Regions from separate parts of the Lysinibacillus sp. fkY74-1 genome, predicted to be linked through region 1. Evidence: riboswitches for the same ligand, from Rfam matches in the RefSeq annotation. Region 1 holds a riboswitch; the other holds the start of a gene.
The links. Region 1 has a riboswitch for preQ1 ahead of queC (7-cyano-7-deazaguanine synthase QueC). Riboswitches for the same ligand answer to the same signal wherever they lie in the genome.

Region 1 (7,003 bases):
TCAAAACACCAGGAATAATCTCAATGGCATTATAAAACTCAATCAGCTTTTGGTTTTTCTCTTCGAATTTCTTAAAGTCTTCTTCTGTCCACCAGTTATTTGCATTTCCATTTTCGTCGTATGCAGATCCATTGTTATCAAATGCATGGCTGATTTCATGACCAATAATCATGCCAATGGCACCATAATTTTCTTCAGGTTTAGCGTTAATATCATAAAAAGGCGCTTGAAGAATACCAGCAGGGAACGTAATTTCGTTATTAAGAGGATTGTAAAAAGCATTAACGGTATAGACACTCGTTACCCATGCCGTTCTATCTACTGGTTTTCCTAGCTTAGCTTTTGTGTTATCAATGTATGCTTTGGTTACTGTGAAGGTATTAGAAAATAGCGAACCACCTTCGTCATATGTCTTGATAGTTACTTTATCTAATGTCGTATCCCACTTATCTGGGTAACCGATTTTAACAATCATTGTATCCAGCTTTTTAATTGCTTTAGCTTTTGTTGTTTCTGACATCCAATCAAGGGATTTGATTCTTTCCTCATACGTAGCAATTAATTTATCTACCATTTGTTCAACATCTTTTTTAGCTTTTGGTGAAAAATGTTCTTCGGCGAACAGTTGCTCCAAGTATCCGCTCATTGTGCTAGTTGTCTTAGCTATTGCGATTTCCTTATCTGTTTTTACGCCTGAAACTCCATATAACGTTGCAGAAAACTCATTAGCAGCATCTCCGAATTCATCTGACAACAGACCGCCAGTTGCCATAAGGAGCTGCAATTTAGAGTAAGCTTTCAGCACATTAAGGTTCTTTTCATTCAAGAGCTCCGCGCCTTTTTGCGCCAGCTTCACATCAAATACGATGACTTTATCAACACTGTCAACTTTCATCGAATTTAAAACTTGTTTCATATCTACTGTTTTGAACATGCTGTTAAATTGCTCGATTGTATAAGGGTTATAGTATTTCTTAACGTCGCCTTGTTCATGAGGGTCAAGTGATACGGAAGCTAAGCTTTTTTCCATTTCATAAATTTTCTCTGCTAGAGCAATTGCCGTAGATTCTTTTTCGCCCGATAGTACTAATAGTCTGGTCATATACTGAATATAGGCTTTTTTCGCGTTAGAGTCTTCAGTTACAAAACTGTTCTTATCCAAACCAGTAGCTAACCCAGTGTAATACAAAGCATTTTCACTGCTATTCTTTGCATCGTTCATAATGGCAAAGCTGAATAGTGAGCTTATACCTAATTCTTTCTCCAAATGAAGATCTGCTTGCACAAGTTCAGCAAGAGTTTTAGCTTCATCAATTGCTTTTACATATGTTTGAATGGGCTCAATTCCTTGTTTATTTCTATTGTTTGTATCCAATGCTGTCGAATAGAAATCGGCAATTTTCTGCTCTTTTGATCCTTTTGCAAATTGTTTGCCAGAGAGCTCATCTATTATCTTTTCGATTTTATCAGTATTCTGTTTTTGAAGCTCAGAAAATCCGCCGCCCATGATTTCTCCGACTGGAATAGTCGATTTATTTAACCATTCCTTATTGATGGCTTCATAAAAATCATCGTTTAAATGGGAACCTTTAAGTGTCCATATTCTGGCAATCAGGTTTTGGAATTCATCGATAGTAATTTCTTCATTTGCTCCTAATGTACCGTCAGGGTTGCCTGTCAGTATGCCTGCTTTAGTCAGTTTATCGATATCTTTCTTAGCCCATGTAGGTACATCAGTATACTCAACTCCAAATGTGCCACTGCGAAGATCATTTCCAACAGGCTTTGGCAATTCGCCGAATGCTCTGCTCAACATAACTAAAGCTTCAACTTTCTTCGCTGGCTCATTTTCTCGTAAATCTTTGTTTTTAGAGCCTTGTATAATTGCCTCCTTATTTAGTCCTGGTTGATAGGTATCTGCAGCTATCAACAAGGTTTTAACAATTTCTCCTCTTGTCGCAGGTGGTGACTTTTCATCAGCATACACCGCTACACTTACGGACAGGACCATTATGACGGTCATGAGTAAGGATAAAAACTTCTTTTTCATGTTCGTGCTCCTTCACAGTAAATTTGTATAAATTAAGGTAATTGGGTAGATTTTAGAATTTCTACCATTTGTCCATTGTAGTTGATTTATTTCAGTTTGAAAATATGTTAGGAGCTTTTTCATTTTAAGGGAGCATTATCTAGCTAATTTTGCGCTAATAGAGCTGAGAAAGGTCACTTCTAACCGACTATAATAGTATTACTTTAGAGTGGATTATAGGATTTAAGTAATACTACACTCAGGTTTTATTTTTTACGAATAGTAATGAAACTATGCCCAGCTAAGATTTTATGAGCTGCTAAAATATAGCCTAGAATGACAGTGTAATTTCAGAAGAAGCAATTCTGGGATTTTGTATGAAAAAATCTATTTGACGTTTCGTACTATTTTTCGTATTATATGGAGGAAAAGAATGCCCGAACTTGATCGGGAGAGGTTCATAGCTGATACCCTCTATAAAAAACTATGGAAACATGACAATTTGCCATGTCCATATCGGACGTGGCTTTTTTATGTTTAGACGTATGTTTTAATAGATGAATTGGTAAAGCCTCTCTTGAAAGTGTTGGGAAACATTTTACAAGGAGGTTTTTTTATGTCTGGTCGAAGTCATGAAGAAGGACTAAAGGATTTAACATTATTAGGTAATCAAGGAACGAACTATTCATTTGAATATGCACCTGAGGTATTGGAGGCAGTAGATAATCTTCATTCCAATCGCGATTATTTCGTTAAGTTTAATTGTCCAGAGTTCACTAGTTTATGCCCGCTTACCAATCAACCTGATTTTGCAACGATGTACATCTCGTATATTCCAGACAAAAAAATTGTAGAGAGTAAATCACTAAAGTTGTATTTATTCAGTTTTAGAAATCACGGTGATTTCCATGAAGATTGCGTTAACATCATTATGAATGACTTAATTACATTGCTTGACCCTCGATATATCGAGGTTTGGGGGAAGTTTACGCCACGTGGGGGGATTTCAATCGATCCGTGGTGTAACTATGGGAAGCCAGAGACTAAATATGAAGAAATCGCAAATTACCGTTTAATGAACCATGACCTTTATCCAGAAAAAATTGATAATCGATAACGAGAAATTAGTTAGTCCAATCAAAAAAGAGGTTTTTAGCTACCCTCTTAAAAAAACTAAGGAGAAAGCAGCACCTTTTCTTAGCGTGCTGTTTTTTCCATCAAAGGGAGTTTTTATAGATGAAGCAGGAGAAAGCAATTGTTGTATTTAGTGGAGGTCAGGATAGTACAACTTGTCTGTTTTGGGCAAAAGAACGTTTTGCAGAGATTGAGGCCGTGACTTTTAATTATGGACAAAGACATCGCCTTGAAATTGAATGTGCGGAACAGATAGCAGAGGAGCTTGGTATTAAGCATCACATACTTGATATGACCCTCTTAAATCAGCTTGCTCCGAATGCATTGACACGACAAGACATTAAAGTGGAAGACGGTCAAAATGGTGAGCTTCCATCGACATTTGTACCTGGACGAAACCTTCTTTTTCTTTCATTCGCTGGTGTTTTAGCAAGTCAAATAGGAGCCAAGCATATTGTAACTGGTGTATGTGAAACGGATTTCAGTGGATATCCGGATTGCCGAGATGTTTTTATTAAGTCCTTGAATGTAACGTTAAATTTATCGATGGATAATTCCTTTGTGATTGATACACCGTTAATGTGGCTCAATAAAGCGCAGACATGGGAGCTTGCCGATCAGTTTGGGGCTCTAGAATTTGTTCGGGAAAGAACATTGACTTGCTATAACGGAGTAATCGCAGATGGTTGTGGGGAATGCCCCGCATGTAAACTGCGAAAAAAAGGGCTTGATGAGTATCTAAGCTATAGGAAGGAGTTTTAAGCATGTCAGATTTTAAAATCGTCGATAAGCTCCAAAAAATAGGGGTAGATATCCAAAGTAATCAATTGAACTATCATGCTAAGCGTGTGCTTGTAAGCAAAGAATTTACCTTCGATGCTGCTCATCATTTACATCATTATGAGGGCAAATGTAAAAACCTACATGGCCATACTTATCGTGTTGTATTGGGACTTAGTGGATATACAGATGAACGCGGCTTGATGATTGATTTTGGTGATATCAAAAGAATATGGAAACAAAAAATTGAGATTCATCTGGATCACCGTTATTTAAACGAAACGCTTCCACCTATGAATACCACAGCAGAAAATATAGTTGTTTGGATTTACGATACCATGGTAGTGGCCTTGCGTGATGAGCAAAGAAATAATGGTGCGCGTGTAGAATTTATCAGACTATATGAAACTCCAACAAGCTATGCAGAAGCGAGACGGGAGTGGATGGAAGTTGAGTAAGATACCTGTTGTCGAGATCTTTGGACCGACAATTCAAGGCGAGGGAATGGTAGTGGGCCAAAAGACCATGTTTGTAAGAACGGCTGGCTGTGATTATTCTTGTTCGTGGTGTGATTCGTCGTTTACGTGGGACGGTAGCGGAAAGCATCTTATTGTTCAAATGACAGCGGAAGAGATTTGGGCAGAGTTGAAGCGTCTTGGGGGTAATGGCTTTTCATATGTTACGATTTCAGGCGGCAATCCTGCACTTTATGCTAATTTAGAGGCGCTTATTGCCATTTTAAAAGAAAACAACATAAAGGTTGCGGTGGAAACACAAGGAAGTAGGTGGCAGAACTGGATGTACGACATTGATGAATTGACCATTTCTCCCAAGGCGCCTAGTTCAGGTATGACAACAGAGTATTCAGTGTTGGTGGATATTTTTGGAAAACTTAGATTGCAAAATAGTCATCACCATATTTCTCTAAAAATAGTCGTTTTTACTCAAGAGGATTACGATTTTGCTAAACAAATTCACCATCAATTTCCAACTATCCCCTTTTATCTTCAAGTCGGCAATGATGATCTCACAACGAATGACAATTCGCGATTAATGAAAAATTTACTAGATAAATATCATGCACTGATTGATAGCGTGTTGAAAGATGAGGAATTAAAGGATGTTAAAGTATTGCCACAGTTGCACACTCTTGTATGGGGAAATAAAAGAGGTGTATAGTGTGCCATTACGAAATGTCTATAAATGTATTAGAGGAGTACCAGAATGAGAATTTTATTTTATTTATTATCGATTATCATCGCTAATGTGGTAACAGCAGCATTTGCGCCATTACAGTTTGGGATGTTTATTGTTCCAATGGGGACGCTTTTAATAGGGGCGACCTTTATTTTCAGGGACCTTGTGCAAAATAAATATGGTAGAACAAAGACATATTTCTTTATCGTTACAGCTTTAATTTTATCAGCAGTAGTGTCATTCATACTCGGGGATACACTTTTAATTGTGGTAGCATCGGCTGTCTCATTTGTTGTGGCTGAAACAGCTGATACAGAAATCTATAGTCGACTGAAATTACCAATGGCTTGGCGAGTGCTTTACAGTGGAATCGTGGGAGGGTTTTTGGATTCTGCAATCTTTGTAGTCATTGGATTGAGTCCACTTGGAGCTAATATATTGCCTTGGGAAGCAGTACCTGCCGCTATTGTAGGACAAATTATAGTGAAGACGATTATACAAATGTTCGGAGCCCTAATTCTTGGTCAAGTGGGATCATTAAAAGAAAAACGTCTTATTTCAGGTTAATTCTTTGTAGAAGAGGCTACTCGTTTTCTGTGGGAAAAGTGAGTAGCCTGCAAAGAATAATCGTTATAACACATTGACATTTTCCATTTTAATACCAAATCGAAATCTAGTATGCTACAATCTTGTTTAAAGACAGGAGGTTTAGGATTTGAATAATTATAATAATGGAGATATTATATTTAGTTTATTTTCGATAGTAGGACTGTTGTTTTACATAATTCCGATTATTTTTATAATTTGGTTTGCTATTAGTACGATTAAGCAACTAAAAAGACAAACAAAATTATTAGAAGAAATGAAAGACAGTATAAATTATATCAATGGACATCCGACACGTAGTAAATGATAATGCCCTAAAAACTATAAAAAACGATGAAAAAAAAACAGGTACTCGAATGAGACCTGAATTTTTTAGAACGGTAATCGCTATGAACTTGGGGATGGAATAAAGGGTTTAGGGTTTAGTCACATTAGTGTTCATAGCGATTCCCCCCTTACAAAACATATTATTTACTTATTTTGTAAATTGTATACCTTACTTGATGTAAAAAGAAAAGAATATCATGCCAGTACATATAAGCGCACTTCAATCATGGTTTTTATGCTTACAGCACCTATTGGAAGTTTGTTGAAAAATTGTAGAGGATGATATGGTATACTGTGAATGAACACGCATACTAACAAAAAAACTAGGTACTCCACAAAGAGAGTACCTAGTTTTAATTGTGAAAAAAGGAAGGGCCACTTGGGATGGAGTAACCCTAGTAACAATTTCGGAGGTGTAAGGCTAATTTAGCTTTACACTATTAAGTATATGTTAGATTCGCTATGTTTAAATAGTTAATTGCCTCAGAGTCTTAAAAAGAAAATTCTTAATAATTTCAGTTATAAATTGAAAAAGAGGGATAGAAATGGTAATATGGCAATAACTTTAGGTAAAGGGGAGAAAGCTTATGAAAAAAAGATCTATCCGTTTTTTAAGCATGGGCATTGGATTCTCCACTGCTGTTTTTTTCTAGAATAGTTGAACAAGGGATAAGTCTGCACTTTTTTAGAAAAAAAGAACCTAAAGGAGATTCAACATGAAATCAAAACTAGTGCGTAAAAACCCAATAAAGGCACCAAAGCCTGTAGGGAAATATAGTCATGTCACAATTATTCCAAAAGATGCAACAATGTATGTTTTTTCTGGTCAAATTGGTTTGGACCAAGATGATCAATTACCACAGACATTAGATGAACAAATAACAAATACCTTTTATCATATTGAAACGATTTTAGCTTCAGAGGGAATTG
Region 2 (7,003 bases), 2.1 Mb from region 1:
ATACGAATTTACTTTACATGATGGCGCTATAATCAAAATTGAAAGTGAACGGAACGTTTTTACCACAGAAGCCGTTAAGATCAATGATGCTAACATGGTAGTTTTTGATGATATTGACATGGCGATTAATTTGCAACACGTTAAAGAGGTAGAGATGGATGGACTTTTATATGCAGTTGAAAAATAAAAAATAAGCCGTCCACAATTCAAATCTGTGGAGGGCTTATTTTTACTCTATAATTGTTGCAGTAATCGTAGGGAATCCTACATCATCTTTCCCTTTGTATACACTTAAACCGTTACTTTAGACCCTTCTTGAATTTTTGCTAATGCATAATTTTCAACCGCGTACATGCCGAATCCATCTTTCTCTGTAGTCGTAACAGTGAAAGTTCCTCCAACACCTTCAGATGAAATGCCCGTTACCTTAATTGATAATGGGCTTTTTTTATTTCCACAAATTAATACTTGTCAAAATGCGAACATCAGTTCTAAAATAACACAAACGAATGTTCTTGTTTGAGAGGTGTGGAATGATGAAAGAACAACTTATAAAAGCAATGCAGCGAAATCAATTTTTGAACATGATGTATATGGCTAAAGACGGCACAGTGTCACAAAGGCGTATCAAGATAATTAAAATTGTTGGCGGTTCCTTTCAGGCGTATTGTTTTACAAGGCAAGCCAAGCGCACATTTATGATTGATAGTGTATTGGCAGTTGTTCCAGTCATTCACAAGGAGCGTTCCGTTGTATGCTGAAACCTGAACAACGGCGACTATTTCATAAATTCTTAATTCTAGAAATGGCAGTCCAATCATTGCAACGTGATTTCCCTGTAATTGAAAATTTGTACTAAATACCGTCATTGGCTCGATATCACAGCGCATCGTCTAACTAGTTCACTTTTACTTTCACCCTACGCAATTTCAACCTTCGAAACTTTCTTTTTACGTAAGTTGTTAGCAAAAAAAATTGCTGTTCCTTCTTCTGGTGTTAGCTCTAATTCCTGATAAATTGAATTCATGAGAAATACAATGAATATTTTAGCCGCTTTATTATTTTACACATTATTTACACATAGTTATTTACAAACCCGCATGAATACTGATATGATTGCACTTGCTCTACGTGGTTCGTAACCATCCCACGAAAAAAAACTAAGGAGAAATGAATATGAAAATAAAGTTTTTAGCAGCAAGTGGTATTATTGCAGCTCTATACATTGCTGTGACGATGCTTGTTGCACCATTTGGTTTTACAGAGGTGCAGTTCCGTGTATCTGAAATTTTTAACCATTTAGTGGCCTTTAATCCACGCTTTGCCGTTGGTATCATAATTGGAGTATTTATTGCTAATATCTTTTCACCACTTGGTATCTACGACTTAGTATTTGGTGTTGGACATTCTATGATTACATTGGGTTTGTTCATTTTGATTTGTAAATTTGTTAAAAATATTTGGGCACGCTTAATCATCAATACATTCTTATTTACTTGTACAATGTTTATAATTGCCTTTGAATTGAATTTAGCCTTAGAGCTACCATTCTTTTGGACTTGGCTAACGGTGGCAGCAGGTGAATTCGTTGTTTTAGCGGTGGGTGCACCTATTATGTATATACTCAATAAACGCCTTCACTTTAAAGAGATGATTGAATAGACGAGTCTTACAAGATTCGTCTTTTTTTCTTGACAATATTCTGAAAACATTCTACAATTCTTTCTAATAAATGCGAAGAAGAAGAGTAGTAGCAAACATCGTTACTTAAAGAGAGCTGGTGGTCGGTGTAAACCAGTAGTACGTACTTGTGAATGGACTTCAGAGCAGCCTTACTCCAATGTAAGGCCGATTGGCTCCCCGTTATCGGAGTTAGAAAGCGCACATCAATTGCGAATAAAGGTGGCACCACGGTTACTCGTCCTTTTTACAGAGGATTGGAGTGGCTTTTTTTTATGAAAAAATGAGCGTAGAGGAGTCGAGAAAAGATGAGTACAGTAGCAGAGAATAAAGGATATTTCGGAGAATTTGGTGGAAGCTTCGTTCCAGAGGAGCTTCAGCATGTATTAACTATTTTGGATGAAAATTTCCAAAAATTCAAAGATGATGCAGACTTTAATACAGAATTGAATTATTATTTCAATGAATATGTCGGTCGCAAATCCCCTCTTTATTTTGCAGAAAATTTAACAAAGCAATTGGCTGGCGCAAAAATATATTTAAAGCGTGAGGATCTTAACCATACGGGCTCACATAAAATCAATAATGTATTGGGTCAAATTTTATTAGCAAAACGTATGGGAGCAAATCGCGTTATTGCTGAAACCGGTGCAGGACAACACGGTGTGGCAACCGCTACTGCCTGTGCCATGTTCGGGATGGATTGTACTATTTATATGGGGTTAGAGGATACTAAACGTCAGGCATTAAATGTATTTCGAATGGAGCTTCTTGGAGCAAAGGTAGTAGCTGTTGATAAGGGGCAAGGACGTTTAAAGGATGCCGTTGATGAAGCATTCGCTGATTTGGTGGCAAACTACGAAACGACATTTTATTTATTAGGCTCTGCTGTTGGGCCGCACCCATTCCCCTCAATGGTTAAACATTTCCAATCAGTTATTAGCCGCGAAAGCCGCGAGCAAATTTTGGAGAAAGAAGGAAAACTACCAACCGCTGTCCTAGCCTGTGTTGGCGGTGGAAGTAATGCTATAGGGGCATTCGCAGAGTTTATTGCTGATAAAAATGTTCGTCTTATCGGAATAGAGCCAGATCAAGCTGCTACACTTAACGAAGGAACGCCTGGAGAACTGCACGGCTTCAAATGCTTAGTGCTACAGGACGCAGAGGGAAACCCTCTACCAACATACTCGATTGCCGCAGGGTTAGATTACCCAGGTGCGGGACCTGAGCACAGTCACTTAAAAACAATTGGTCGTGCAGAGTATGTTACCGTGACAAATGAAGAAGTCCTAGAGGCATTTCAGGTGCTATCGAAGGTAGAAGGTATTATTCCTGCACTCGAAAGCTCTCATGCAGTTGCCCATGCACTAAAACTAGCGCCTACTCTTACAACTGATGACATTATTATTATTAATATCTCAGGTCGTGGCGATAAGGACGTTGAGCAAGTTTTTCATATGTTAAATAAATAATTTAAACCTGAAAGAGCGATTTCCTAAACCGGAAATCGCTCTTCAACTTTCACTAATGATGTAATGTCTGCTGATCTTGAAACACAAGTATAAACGAATCTATTCCAATAAGAATATATATCCCCCATTTATTTCATAAAAAAAACGGATGAAGTCTATCACATCATCCGTTCAATCGCTATTATGAAATCGCTCTTTTATGCAGTTTAATTTTTAGCTTTTCTAACATATCTACCGTCATTTTTGACAAATCGTACTCTGCTTTAAAGCCCCACTCTTTTTGTGCCGCTTCAATATTTATTGAGTTTGGCCAGCTATCTGCTATTGCCTGACGAACTGGGTCAACCTGATAGTTCATTGTAAAGTTCGGTAAATGTTTTTTTATTTCAGCTGCGATTTGCGATGGTTCAAAACTCATTGCTGTTATATTAAAAGCATTACGGTGAACAAGCTTACTACCATCGGCTTCCATTAAATCGACAATTGCCTGTAAAGCATCTGGCATGTACATCATATCCATATACGTACCTTCTTGAATATAAGATGTATACTTACCTTGTTCAATCGCTTCGTAGAAAATCTCTACCGCATAATCAGTTGTACCACCGCCAGGGGGTGTTACATAAGAAATTAAACCTGGGAAACGGACACCACGTGTATCTACTCCAAAACGGCTGAAGTAATAATCACATAATAATTCGCCAGCCACTTTATTAACACCATACATAGTTGTCGGGCGTTGCAATGTATCCTGAGGTGTGTCTTCCTTCGGTGTAGATGGTCCGAATGCCCCTATTGAGCTTGGTGTGAAGAATTGCATATTTAACTCTCGTGAAACTTCCAAAGCATTCATTAATCCACCCATATTTAAATTCCAAGCCAACAAAGGATTTCTTTCAGCTGTAGCTGATAATAGTGCTGCTAAATGCATCATTGTATCAGCACCAAAGTCCTTTGCTAAATCATGCATTCTTTGTCCATCTGTAACGTCCAATATCTCAAACGGGCCCTCAGTATGGTCAAGCTTTCTAATGTCAGTAGCAAGTATATTGTCCTCTCCATAAATACTACGAAGTTTTTCTACAAGCTCAGAACCAATTTGACCAAGTGCTCCGGTAACCATAATTTTTTTCATTTCTCAAAACCTCCACATGTGAACAATTGTACTTATGGAAAGTACAAAATATATTAACAAACATTGATTTAATAACACTTTCAATGAAATTCATTATAATGTGTTCGTTTTGAAAATACAACAATTATATTAAAAATATTCATAAAAGAAACATACTATCCCTTACTTCTCAGTATATGAACATTTTAAATTATTGTGCTACAAAAATATATCAAATACATTTGTATATTCACAGAGGACATATTTTAAAACTACCATCCAACAAGTTATTAGAGCAAATAAAAAGAATCCCCTTTGCTAACTTTACAAAGGAGATTCAATCGCCCATTAAGATATGAATGACTAAATTATATTGAAAAACGTTTAACGGCTATTTGTAGCACTTTTGATACCTTTCGTAATTCTTTAATATAATTATGGAAATGTTGCTGTGCTGTTAATTGATTGGCTGTTAAAGAAGCAACATGTTTTGTCGATACTGTATTCGTATCAGATAACGATGTCAACATAACCGCATCATCACTAACTTTTTTTGTATGATTGGCAATCTCTTGAACTGTAGAAGATACTTCCATAATATAAGGCTTGATTGTATGTACTTTTTCTAAAATTTGATCAAAACTGGAAGCCGTTTGTCCTGTTACAGTAACGCCTTTCTCGGTTGCCACTAGAACGCCCTCCATCATTTGCACTGCATAGCTTGAATCCAAATGAATGTTTTGTACAATGGATGTAATAGTTTGTGTAGAATGGACGGTTTGCTCCGCAAGCTTACGTACCTCATTCGCTACTACTGCAAATCCCTTGCCATGCTCGCCCGCTCTTGCCGCTTCAATAGATGCATTTAACGCCAATAGATTTGTTTGAGCTGTTATTCTTTCGATGACCTCTATCATTTGATCGATAGATGATGCTCGTTGAACTAAATTAAAAATGGCTGTATTGGATTTCTCGACAGCTTGCTTAATCGTCTGCATTTGCGCCAAATTGGCCTGCACAATTTCAGTACCGCTCTCCGCATCTCTAGCAGTTTTGTGGGCGAAATTTTCCACAATTTGAATTTTCTCTAATATGACCTGTACATCATTTAAAACTTCTTCTAGTGATGATGTATTGGAGGCCAACTTATTAGTAGACGCTGCTGTTGAATCTGAAATAGACTGTACATCTTTAGCTATTTTTAATGTTGTTGTAGAGGATTCCTCTGAGGACTCCTGCAATTTCCCGGTCATTTTCTCCACTTCGTAGGCACTGTCCGTAACTGTATGGAGTAAACGTTTCACTTCTGTGACCATTTGATTGTAAGAAAGCACTACCTCACCTAGCTCATCATGAGCCACATAACTTGCATTGGCAGTGAAATTACCCTGTTCAGCTTGCTTTAATAATGATTTCAATTGTCGTGTAGGTACATTGACTGCCTTTGTTGCTATAAATCCTATAATAATAACTAGCATCACAACTGTTAAACACACCCCACCAAGCAGCCAATAACCAAATTGTACATCTTCTTGATAGGACTGTTGTTGGTCTTTTGCTCGTTGAACAAGATAGTTTTGAGTTTCTTCTAATAATGTATGAATTTCCTGACTTATTGGTAGAAACGTCTGTGAATAAAATTTCTCTTGTTCACTTTGTTTCAATTGCTGGTAGCCCTCAATCTTTTCTCTCTGCTTTCCCAGCAAGGATTTATACTTATTAATTTGATGACTCATTTTTTTATCAATTTCTTGCCCTTTTAAATGGTCTAACGGCTTATCCACGTCTTTTAAAATGGCTGACATTCTTTTATAATCACCATCAGAATCAACGATAAAATCTAATTGACGTTGCGATTCCTCCAGCTCATTTAGCCATCCAATTGGAACAAGCCCCTGTTTGTAACTCTCACTTGCATGCCACGACATTTTTCTCAAATAATCCACACTAAATACACCTAGCAATACATTCGATAATACACAAACAATCATAAGTACAAGTAACTTGTCCTTCACCTTAATGAAACGAAAAAAATGCATGATCTCTGGCTCCTCCTCCAACTCTTACCAATAATGATAGTATGAAGATATAAAGCCAGTGTTATATTTTTGTAAAGATTAGACGAAGAATTAAGAAATTATGCCCACTCACTCATCCCATATAGGTAATTTACCGTACAAATCAACATGTACAAATATCCTTTATTTGCATCATGTAAATAGTTGCAACCTTCCACACATTACCAGCGTTTATAATATTAACTATAGAAAGAAGGTGTTACATTTGTCGCAGCTTAAGAAATTGGATGGAAGTTTAGTTGTGAGCCTCTTTTTCATTGGAGGTTTTAGCTGTCTTTTTGTCCATTCTAGCAGTGTCAATTTCGGACAATATACCAGTTCCTTCATTATGAAGCAATTTATCTTTTATCTCATTGGGTTTATGATCATGTTTGGGATTTCCTTACTTGATATTGAACAATTAAAAAAGATTGGATGGCCGTTTTATGGATTAGCCGTAGCATTCACTGCTGGACTCATAGTAGCACCAGAAAGTATTGCACGGACGATAAACGAGGCTAAATCTTGGTATCAAATACCATTTCTAGGCTCCCTTCAGCCATCTGAGTTCTTAAAATTCGCCTTTTTAATTGTTGTGAGTAAAGTCATTATCTCTCATCAAGAGAAAAATGGACGCCCCTCTTATCTAGCTGATTTATGGCTATTAGTAAAAATCGGAC

Region 2: linked by a shared signal. The riboswitch ahead of ACE1MS_RS02145 (QueT transporter family protein) and the one ahead of queC (7-cyano-7-deazaguanine synthase QueC) in region 1 are both predicted to bind preQ1.

Annotation. Positions count from the first base shown of each region.
Region 1 covers NZ_CP170173.1:2,528,131-2,535,133, reverse strand. The annotation lists gene ACE1MS_RS12300 (M13-type metalloendopeptidase) at 1-2,050, opposite strand, end outside; PreQ1 riboswitch class I at 2,477-2,523, shown strand; gene queF (preQ(1) synthase) at 2,646-3,146, shown strand; PreQ1 riboswitch class I at 3,169-3,212, shown strand; gene queC (7-cyano-7-deazaguanine synthase QueC) at 3,266-3,925, shown strand; gene queD (6-carboxytetrahydropterin synthase QueD) at 3,928-4,401, shown strand; gene queE (7-carboxy-7-deazaguanine synthase QueE) at 4,394-5,122, shown strand; gene ACE1MS_RS12275 (VUT family protein) at 5,168-5,707, shown strand; gene ACE1MS_RS12270 (hypothetical protein) at 5,856-6,053, shown strand; gene ACE1MS_RS12265 (RidA family protein) at 6,790-7,003, shown strand, end outside.
Region 2 covers NZ_CP170173.1:446,656-453,658, reverse strand. The annotation lists gene ACE1MS_RS02155 (hypothetical protein) at 1-187, shown strand, start outside; gene ACE1MS_RS02150 (transcriptional regulator) at 537-761, shown strand; PreQ1 riboswitch class I at 1,126-1,170, shown strand; gene ACE1MS_RS02145 (QueT transporter family protein) at 1,177-1,662, shown strand; T-box leader at 1,729-1,929, shown strand; gene trpB (tryptophan synthase subunit beta) at 1,989-3,152, shown strand; gene ACE1MS_RS02135 (L-threonine 3-dehydrogenase) at 3,334-4,287, opposite strand; gene ACE1MS_RS02130 (HAMP domain-containing methyl-accepting chemotaxis protein) at 4,635-6,305, opposite strand; gene ACE1MS_RS02125 (FtsW/RodA/SpoVE family cell cycle protein) at 6,550-7,003, shown strand, end outside.